One region of the Streptococcus equi subsp. zooepidemicus genome, then DNA from elsewhere that is predicted to be linked to it. Evidence: predicted binding sites of a transcription regulator. Region 1 holds the regulator's gene; each other region holds the start of a gene.
What was found. The regulator Rex, encoded in region 1, represses fermentation and respiration genes when NADH is low (regulators of the CRP and FNR family bind a similar motif). The targets are predictions, from matches to a motif close to TTGTGAANTANTTCACAA.

Region 1 (3,286 bases):
TTTAGTCGCTATTTATCTCGATAGTCAAAATAAAATTATTGAAGAAAAGACGATATTCATAGGAACTGTCAGAAAATCAATTGCAGAGCCTAGAGAAATTCTCTATTATGCATGTAAAAATATGGCGACTAGCCTTATTGTTGTTCACAATCATCCCTCAGGCCTGACCAAGCCAAGCGCAAATGATTATCATTTCACAGAAAAAATAAAACGATCATGTGATTATCTAGGACTTATCTGCCTAGATCACATCATCGTTAGTAAGCATGGCTACTATAGCTTCCGAGAAAAATCAGATTTATTTTGAGCTAGAGGCTATGGATAAACCAATCAAAAAGCTTTAGGTCTTCTTCTCTAATAGCCTGAAGCAGCTCTGGGTGCCACTGGACACCAAGAAAGGGAATGTCAGGATTGCAGGAGACAACAGCCTCGATAGTGCCATCGTTAGGATCCCTTGCAATCACTCTTAAGTCCTTTGCGACCCGCTTTAGGCTCTGGTGGTGAAATGAATTAATCAATGCTCTTGGACCATAGATAGGGTATAAAGGTGAAGCTTTTTCGACCACTATCTCCTGTGATAAACAATCAGAAGCAGTCTTTTGCCAATGGCCATCAATGTGCTGGTTTAGACTGCCACCTAGAGCAACATTCATTAACTGCATACCGCGGCAAATACCTAAAATCGGTTTTTTCTGCGCTAGGGCTTCTTTAATGATGGCTAGCTCAAAAATGTCACGCTGGGGTGAAAAATCACCATCAAGTGCAGCTCTTTTTTCATGATAATATTTAGGATCAACATGCTGACCACCAATAAGAATGATTTTATCAACCATTGCGACATAGGATTTGGCAGCTGCCTCATCCCCAATCGGAAGAAGTAAGGGTAGGCCACCAGACCTTGTCACAGCCTCGATGAAGCCTGTTGGAGCATAGGACCAGGGCAGGTTATCTAGAGCCTTGGTCACCCTTTGGTTGGCAGTTATCCCAATAATTGTTTTAGACACGACCTTCTCCATTAATCAAGATGATTTTGGTTCATAAAGTATAGCAAGGTTTGCAACTCGCTGGTCAAATCAACAGATTGGACGATCACGCCTTTTGGAACCTGTAAGTGAAGTGGAGCAAAGCTTAAAATACCGCGAATGCCAGCTTCAATCAGTTGATCTGCAACCTCTTGAGCATAAATGCTTGGGACCGTTAGAATAGCCGTTTCAATGCCTGAATTATCCAGGTGCTCCTTAATGGTTGAAATGCCATAAATGGGAATATCATCAGGTGTTTTGGTGCCAACCATAGGATTATCATCAGTGTCAAATCCCATAACAATCTGCATTTTGTTTCGATCGTGGAAGCGGTAGTGAAGAAGTGCACGACCAATATTGCCACAGCCGACTAAAATCACATGCGTTGTTGAGTGATCATTTAGCAAATCTGCAAAAAAATTCATTAATTTTGTGACATCATAGCCAAATCCACGTCGACCTAATTCACCAAAGTAAGAGAAATCACGTCGGACAGTTGCAGAATCAATCCCCATAGCATCAGCAATCTGTTTTGAGCTTGCCTTTTCAACCTGGTCAGCATAAAAGCGTTTAAAAATACGATAATAGAGTGATAAGCGTTTTGCAGTCGCTTTTGGAATAGATTTATCAATAACCACTTTTGTAGCTCCTTCTATTATTATTTTAATGTTATCTATCACCATTGTAGCAGATAGATTGTGAAATATGCAACTATTTGACCATTCTTTTTGTGTTTTTCGTTATAAAATGACTTGACAGCACAAGCATCGGTATTTTCAAGGCTAGTCACCCCGACTATAAAAAAGCAGACAATGAAGCACTTGCACTTTAGGTCAGCTGCGATGGCTGGGCTTGTCTTGTTAAAGGCAAATGTACTGTCATTGTCTGATATTTCTCTGAGATTAGAAGAGCTCTTGTGTGCTTAGCATTCTTTTTTAATGAAAATATCACGCTCAACAAGGCTATCCATTAAAAAGTAAAACTTGTCCTGTAGTATGCTATGCTCTTCAGATTTAAAAATGTTCACCAGTCTTAGACCGGATTGGTCTGTTATAGCTAGCTTAAAGCCATCTAAATCTTTATTAATCGTAATTTTTAAAGGGAAGCCCTCACCCGAATTAGGGACTTTTTCCAGTAGTCGTGTCAGCTGATAGTGACCAATCTTGGTCTGACTAAAGGTGGTGTCTCTTAGAGTGTATTTTTTAATCTTTGGGCTAATTCTGTAGCTGTATTTACAGTCTTTCAGGGCAATTTCTTTTTCAAATGCCATATGATCCTCCTAAAATATATTTGAGCTGGGTTGCTAGTGCGATAACGTCTTTTTGAGTATTCTGCTCTGAAAAGCTAATTCGAATAGCTTCTGTGAGACGATGGGACTGCTTGCCGAAATAAGCTGCCAAAACGTGACTTGGCTCAACAGCACCAGCTGTACAGGCAGAGCCTGACGACACAGCAAAGCCTGCTAAATCAAGCTGAGTCAGTAATATATGATTTTGGTAACCAGGAAAGCCGATATTAATGATATAGGGAAGATGACACTCATTATGATTGAGCTGATAAGGAATACCTTCCAATTCACTGAGCAAGAGCTGTGATAGCTCTTTAGCATGCTGGTAATGCTGTGGTAGCCTTGAGACAGCCTCATCTAATGCTTGGGTCATGCCGATGATATTAATCAGGCTTTCAGTACCGGCCCTTCGTTTGTTTTCTTGATTGCCGCCATGTAAGAGGGGGTCAAGCTTTAAGCCTTTATTGTATAAAAAACCAGTCCCCTTTGGTCCATGAAACTTATGGGCAGAGGCAGAGAGTAAATCAATTCCCAAATCTGCCGGCTGTATTGGAATCTTGCCAATAACTTGGACAGCGTCGACATGAAAGACAGCCTGATGCTGCTCAAGCATGCTGCCAACAGCCTGAATAGGCAACAAATCTCCCGTTTCGTTGTTAGCAAACATCATGCTGACTAAGATTGTATCCTCTCTTAAGGCAGCTTGGAGCTGATTTAGATCAATGATTCCATTTTTAGCCTCAAGGTAGGTTACCTCAAAGCCAAATCGGTCTTCCAGGTAGGCCATTGTGCTTAAGACTGAATGATGCTCAATAGCAGTTGTAATCAGGTGCTTGCCTTTTTCCTGATTAGCTAGGGCATAGCCCTTGATAGCCGTATTGTTACTTTCAGTACCACCTGAGGTAAAGATAATGTGGCTCTCTGCAGCTCCTAGGCAGTTGGCAATAGCTTTTCGGCACTCTCTTAACTGTTTATT
Region 2 (3,286 bases), 510 kb from region 1:
TAGACCTGCCATCGCTAAAATAGCTCCCGTATTAGGGTTAAGTGCCACAGCGTAGATCCCTTCTGAGTAAGCAGCCTGACCATTTTTGAGCTCTGTCTGCAAGTGCTGATTTAGGATCTGCTCAACACCCTGTTGAAAATCAAGTGGAATGGTCAGCTTTAGGTTCCGCCCCACCTGACCCTTTTCGACTATTTTATCTGAAATAACCTCACCAGATCTGCTCGTTTTGATTTCTCTGGTTTCATGCTTTCCTTGAAGGACCTCCTCATATTGCTTTTCCAGATAAGAGGTTCCGACACGATCATTAAGCGAATAGCCCTTTTTGAGATAGGCCTTGGCTTCTTCCTTTGGAAGACCGGCTTCCTCACTAGAGACCCTTCCAATGATAGCAGCAAGGCTTGTCTCCTCCACCTGACGCTCCCAGTCTGTCCCAACTGAAATTCCTGGTAATTTTGACTTATTGGCCATAATGATGGCAATATCCTGCTCAGACAAGGCTGATGTTTTGAGCTTTACAGTGCTAAATACAGCTGCTGCATTCATTTGGTTAAAAATAGCAATGACCCTTAGCTCTTGGTCTGAATAGGTCAAGTCTGTTTCCTTAAGAGAGGCTGCTGCATTTTGATATATCTGTGCTTCGACTAATTTATTGCCAAAGCGATCCACCTTATCCTTTTTGGGTAGGGCCTGAACCGTCTTAGCATAAGCCTCTGGATCTGCCAAATAATAATCCTTTTTGGCCCTAGCTGTCACTTTAGCCTCAGGATAGCTAATATAAGCAGCTAGCTGATGGGCCAGAACCTTGATGTCCTTAGCGCTAGCCTTAGGGCTTCTCGTATAGGTCACCACGTCCTTGATACGATTAGAAACTAGAACTTTCCCATTACGGTCAAAAATGTTTCCCCTTGGCATAGAGCTTTTTACTTTGTAAACGGTTGATGCTGTCAGCTTTGCCTGATAAAAATCCTTCTCGTAAATCTGCATTTGTGCCAATCTCAAAATCAGGGCAACAAACAAAAAAACAATCACCAAAAAAAGGAGATGAATTCGCCTAGGAATGCTTGCTTTTTTCTTTTTTATCCATGATGCCATATTAGATGCTTATCAACTCCTCCTTTTTAAACGTCGTTTCCTATTTTATCACAAAATATAAAAATAAGACTGAGAATAAGGTCTCCCAGTCTAAAAATATAACAGCACTAATCAGGCTTCCTTAGAGTGATCATAAGCCTTGTAATAAAAGAGACTAACAAAAATAGCACCGCCCAGAACATTGCCCACATAAACAAGCGCAAAGTTGGTCACAAAATCCATCCAGCTGGCGCCACCCTCAAAAATAGCCGCCGGAATAACAAAGGCATTGGCCACACTATGCTGAAAGCCAAGGGCAACAAAGGTCATCACAGGAAACCAGGTTCCAAGGAGCTTACCTGTCGCATCACTAGCGCCATAGCACAGCCAAAGCGCCAGGCCAACAAACCAGTTACAGCCAATTCCTGAAACAATAGCCTGTAGGGGAGTTGCAGCAAGCTTGGCATGGGCTACCTCAATGACCTCTTCTTTAAAGCTGCCACTAGCTGTCAGACCCAGAAAATGACCAAAAACAAAGGCAACGAACAAGGCTCCCAAAATATTAAAAAGAGTAATCACCAGCCAATTGGCCATCAAGTCCTTGGCCTTAATCTTTTTTGCAAAAAAGGCTGCCGACACCGCCATCATGTTGCCTGTGATCAATTCACCACCAGCCATCAAAATAATAATCAGCCCAATCGGAAAGGCACAAGCACCCAAAATACTAGAAAAAGCACCAAAGGTCTCCAGCCCACTAGCTGCAATCCTAACATACAATAAGTAGCCCAAACTAATCATCGCACCGCCAATAAAGCCTAAAATAGCCTTAGCCAAAAAAGGCTTTGCAACCTTATGCTCACCAATCGTAATCGTCGCGGCTAATATCTGTTCTGGTGTTTTCATGACATCTCCTTTTGTTAGTATATTCACAAATGCACTCTTTAGTATAGCAATTTTTCAAAAAAATGCAAGCACTTTCAGAAAAAAGCACGCCAAACGCATGAGAGGTTATTTCCCCCTTTTTCCCCATTTGCCCTTTTTTGAACTAGGTTATTTTCTTCAAATACTTGTCAAAGGACAGACTTAGGGCATATTTCTTGCGCCTCATGCTCATTTTCTTACCAAAATCCAAGCGCTTAAGCACGGCTAAGCAAAATTTATCCATCACGTTCAGATTAAAAGCTAACTGCTTATTCAAGGTCTTATTGGCATCTTCTCTAAAAACAACATCTAGCAACCAGTGCATGCTCTCTATTTGCCAATGCCCTCGGACATAGTCCCCAAATTCTCTAGCACTAACCTGACAACTCAATATAAAGTAGCGGGACTCTTCGCTTTCTTGACCATTCTTATCAAGATGAATACGAGCTCGTCCAATACTTTGAATATGACCAAATTCAGGATGGGTCTTCCTCAGCCAACTGACATCATGAATCACTTCATATGCTCTCGTCTCTATTTGACCATGCGCTTTTTCAACGGTGTGATAATGATCATCCGCATCTTGACTCATCTCAAAAAATGGCACAATATTCTCTAACAGGGTCTTCTGATTCTCTTTAACAGCTAAGCAATAATCAGCTTTCTTCTTGATAATCTTATCCGCAATGGCCTTTTGAGTTCCCATCGCATCAATGCTCACCATACAATCTTTGACTGAAATCATATCCAATAACTCTGGAATCGCAGTGATTTCATTACTCTTCTCATTAGTCGCTACTTGACCATAGGAAATCCCTAAATCCGTCGCATAAGCGGTCACAATATGTAAGGCTTTCTGCTTAGTGCTGCCATTGCCTCGAATCGTTTTCCCATCAATAGCGACTAGCCGTTTCGAAAAGCTAAAAAGATTCCTAGAGGATAAGTCTGATTCTTCTAGAATGTCTGACCACATTTGGGTGACTTCTACCAATACTTGGGGATCCAAAGTCGCAAAAACTCTCTGAAGGGTATCATGGGAGGGAATCCCATTTTCCAACTGAAGAACCGTTTTTAGAGTAGCTTCATAAGCCTGACCAAATGCCTCTATTTCATCCCAGTATTCCGCTCCAGATAAGCGCGCAAAGAAAATAAGAAGGACGATATCTGATAACACATGTTTTACTTTCCAAGGTTCTCGGTCATCTCTTACGGTAATTAAAAATTTGATAATGTTGTCCATCATAAAACCCTCCACTATTAGTATAGCGAAGGATTTGATGCTTTGGTATGAAAT
Region 3 (3,286 bases), 1.0 Mb from region 1:
CCTTTTATTAATTGACAAAGAGGGTGTAAAAAATTATACTAAAAATGTAATCGATTACATTTTCTAGACTAAATTTGGAGACGTTTTATGAAAGCAGCTACATATGTTGCTCCAGGCCAGCTGGAGCTTATTGATCAACCAAAACCAGAGATTCTTGCTCCGACAGATGCTGTGGTTCGTTTATTGAAAACAACAATCTGTGGAACAGACTTACATATTTTAGGTGGAGATGTCCCAGAGACTACTCATGGTACCATTTTAGGTCATGAAGGTATTGGTATTGTCGAGTCAGTCGGCTCTGCGGTGAACAACTTTAAGGTAGGTGATAAGGTTATTATTTCCTGTATCACAGCCTGCAATACCTGCTATTATTGTAAAAAAGGAATTCCTGCTCATTGTGAAAGCGGTGGTTGGATTCTAGGGCATTTGATTAATGGGACACAAGCAGAGTATGTTCATATTCCTCAAGCAGATGGCAGTCTTTATCATGCTCCTAAAACCGTTGAGGATGATGCCTTGGTTATGCTGTCAGACATTTTCCCAACTTCCTATGAAATAGGCGTTCAGTCTGCAAAGGTAAAGCCGGGTGACACAGTGTGTATCGTTGGGGCAGGTCCTATCGGACTAGCAGCTCTTTTAACAGCACAATTTTATTCACCAGCTAAGCTGATCATGGTTGACTTATCAGAATCACGTTTAGAAGCGGCTAAGCGTTTTGGAGCGACAGATACGATTTGTTCTGGTGATCTTGATGATATTGTTAAAAAAGTCCATGAATTAACTGATGGTCGAGGCGTTGATGTTGCCATTGAGTGCGTGGGCTATCCTGCTACCTTTGATATCTGTCAAAAGATTGTTGCTATAGGCGGGCATGTTTCTAACGTTGGTGTTCATGGAAAACCAGTTAGCTTGGACCTACAGGACCTATGGATCAAAAATATTACGATGTCAACTGGCCTAGTAAATGCCAATACGACAGAAATGCTATTAAATGTTCTAAAATCAGGTAAGATTGATGCAACTAAGATGGTAACACATCACTTTAAGCTGTCAGAGGTTGAAAAAGCCTATGAGGTCTTTAAAAATGCCGGCAGCAATAACGCCCTTAAAGTGATTATTGAAAATGACATTACAGCCTAAAGGAATAAGGTATAAATAGATAAAAATGACAACAGCATTTGGAATGGTCCAGATGCTGTTTTTTAGCTAACTTAACTGGTTAAGTTTATTTTCAGAAAACTTTCAAGAAATTGGTTGACAAACCTTGTGAAAAAGTATACAATACAAATTGTAAACGGTTGCAAAAATAGATAAACCGAGACTTAGAAATTGGAGGCATCCTATGAAGGCTGTAGTTGTTAACCAAACCAGCAGTGGTGTAGAGGTTGTAGAGCATGATGTACCATCAATCGGTCATGGAGAAGCTCTTGTTAAAGTAGAATATTGTGGCGTATGTCATACTGACTTGCATGTTGCGCATGGTGATTTTGGTCAGGTTCCGGGGCGTATCCTCGGTCATGAAGGTATCGGTATTGTCGAAAAGCTAGGTGAAGGTGTTACTTCCTTAAAGGTTGGTGATCGTGTATCGATTGCTTGGTTCTTTGAAGGCTGCGGTCATTGTGAATATTGTACAACAGGTCGCGAGACTCTATGCCGTTCAGTTAAAAATGCTGGCTATTCAGTTGATGGTGGGATGAGTGAGTATGCAGTTGTTACAGCTGACTATGCTGTGAAAGTGCCAGATGGTCTTGACCCAGCTCAAGCATCGTCAATTACCTGTGCAGGCGTTACAACCTATAAGGCTATCAAAGAAGCAGGTGCCGCTCCAGGACAATGGATTGTTATCTTTGGTGCCGGTGGACTTGGTAACCTAGCTGTTCAGTATGCTAAAAAGGTTTTCAATGCTCATGTCGTAGCAGTGGACATTAACAATGATAAGCTAGAGCTGGCCAAGGAGGTTGGAGCAGATATCGTTGTCAATGGTAAAGAAATCGAAGATGTTGCCGGCTATATCCAAGAAAAAACAGGTGGTGCTCATGGCGTTGTGGTAACCGCTGTTTCTAAAGTAGCCTTTAACCAAGCTATTGATAGTGTGCGTGCAGGAGGAACTGTTGTTGCTGTAGGACTTCCATCAGAATACATGGAATTATCTATCGTAAAGACTGTCCTAGACGGAATCAAGGTAGTCGGATCACTTGTGGGAACTCGTAAAGACTTGGAAGAAGCCTTTGCCTTTGGTGCAGAAGGTCTGGTTGTGCCAGTTGTAGAAAAGGTTCCAGTTGAGACTGCTCCAGAAGTCTTTGACGAAATGGAACGTGGTCTCATTCAAGGAAGAAAGGTTTTGGATTTCACGATTTAAGGCTGATTTTAGAAAAAGTCAGCAGCCAGACAAGCTGATTGTCCCAAATGATGAATAAAGTCCTTAGAATTAGTTTTCTAAGGGCTTTTTTGGTGAAACTAACTGATAAAAAAGCTTGGTATCTAAAGATGTAAAAGAGTCAGCTAGTTATTAATACCATGATTGCCCCTTGAAAGACAGTACCAGAGAAAGCTGGACATATTGTAACCTCTGATAGAGGTACTAGGTTTGAACAATAAGGAACTCAATCTAGAAGTTTATTTTTCTGCTCCTCACTCCCCTTGGTAACGTAGGACAAATGAAAATACCAATGGGTTAATCAAAGAGTAGTTTCCTAAAGGAACTGACTTGACTGATATTGAGAGCTCTATCGTATAAGAGTGGGAAGATAAATGAAATGATCGTTCTAGAAGATGTCCTAACTGGAAACTACCTTATAAATTCTTTTATGGAAAAGCGTTGCACTTTATTTGACAATTCGTCTTCACAAATTTTAGGAAGCACTGTAGGAAAAAAGAATAATGACATAACATATTGCTAAAAACATGGGTTATAAGCTAAATTATTATCTACGTTTTTAGTAACAAGGTAGTATGATTTAAAATATAGATGAAAAATGTTGTGTCCCGAATAAGGGAAGTTTTTTAGGATACGATACTTGTACATTATAATTTATTTATAAAATCTTTTAGGTGGATTTATGAAAGAAATTGTAAGAAGTCATAGATTGTTATATGTAATAGTAGCTTTTTTTAGTGTAATCAGTGCATTTTTAATGACCTTATTTTCTATTCAACTGGGAAAAATACTAGATAGTATATCTAATTCAAGTAGTGAATTATTGTTTCAGATAGTAGTGTGTGTATGTACCATAATGGCATGGTTTATAATGATATGGTCCTATTCTTATTTTAAGAGTTACTATGT

Region 2: a site for Rex is predicted at 1,986-2,003, ahead of I2432_RS03325 (formate/nitrite transporter family protein). Genes of this name have one in related genera too.
Region 3: a site for Rex is predicted at 1,265-1,282, ahead of adhP (alcohol dehydrogenase AdhP). Genes of this name have one in related genera too.

Annotation. Positions count from the first base shown of each region.
Region 1 is NZ_CP065054.1:1,191,119-1,194,404, reverse strand. It holds gene radC (RadC family protein) at 1-307, shown strand, start outside; gene I2432_RS05690 (gamma-glutamyl-gamma-aminobutyrate hydrolase family protein) at 309-1,004, opposite strand; gene I2432_RS05685 (redox-sensing transcriptional repressor Rex) at 1,016-1,660, opposite strand; gene I2432_RS05680 (DUF1831 domain-containing protein) at 1,945-2,292, opposite strand; gene I2432_RS05675 (cysteine desulfurase family protein) at 2,282-3,286, opposite strand, start outside.
Region 2 is NZ_CP065054.1:680,637-683,922, reverse strand. It holds gene pbp2b (penicillin-binding protein PBP2B) at 1-1,092, opposite strand, end outside; gene I2432_RS03325 (formate/nitrite transporter family protein) at 1,204-1,974, opposite strand; gene I2432_RS03320 (ISAs1 family transposase) at 2,117-3,235, opposite strand.
Region 3 is NZ_CP065054.1:57,686-60,971, forward strand. It holds gene I2432_RS00320 (zinc-dependent alcohol dehydrogenase family protein) at 88-1,140, shown strand; gene adhP (alcohol dehydrogenase AdhP) at 1,343-2,359, shown strand; gene I2432_RS00330 (ATP-binding cassette domain-containing protein) at 3,060-3,286, shown strand, end outside.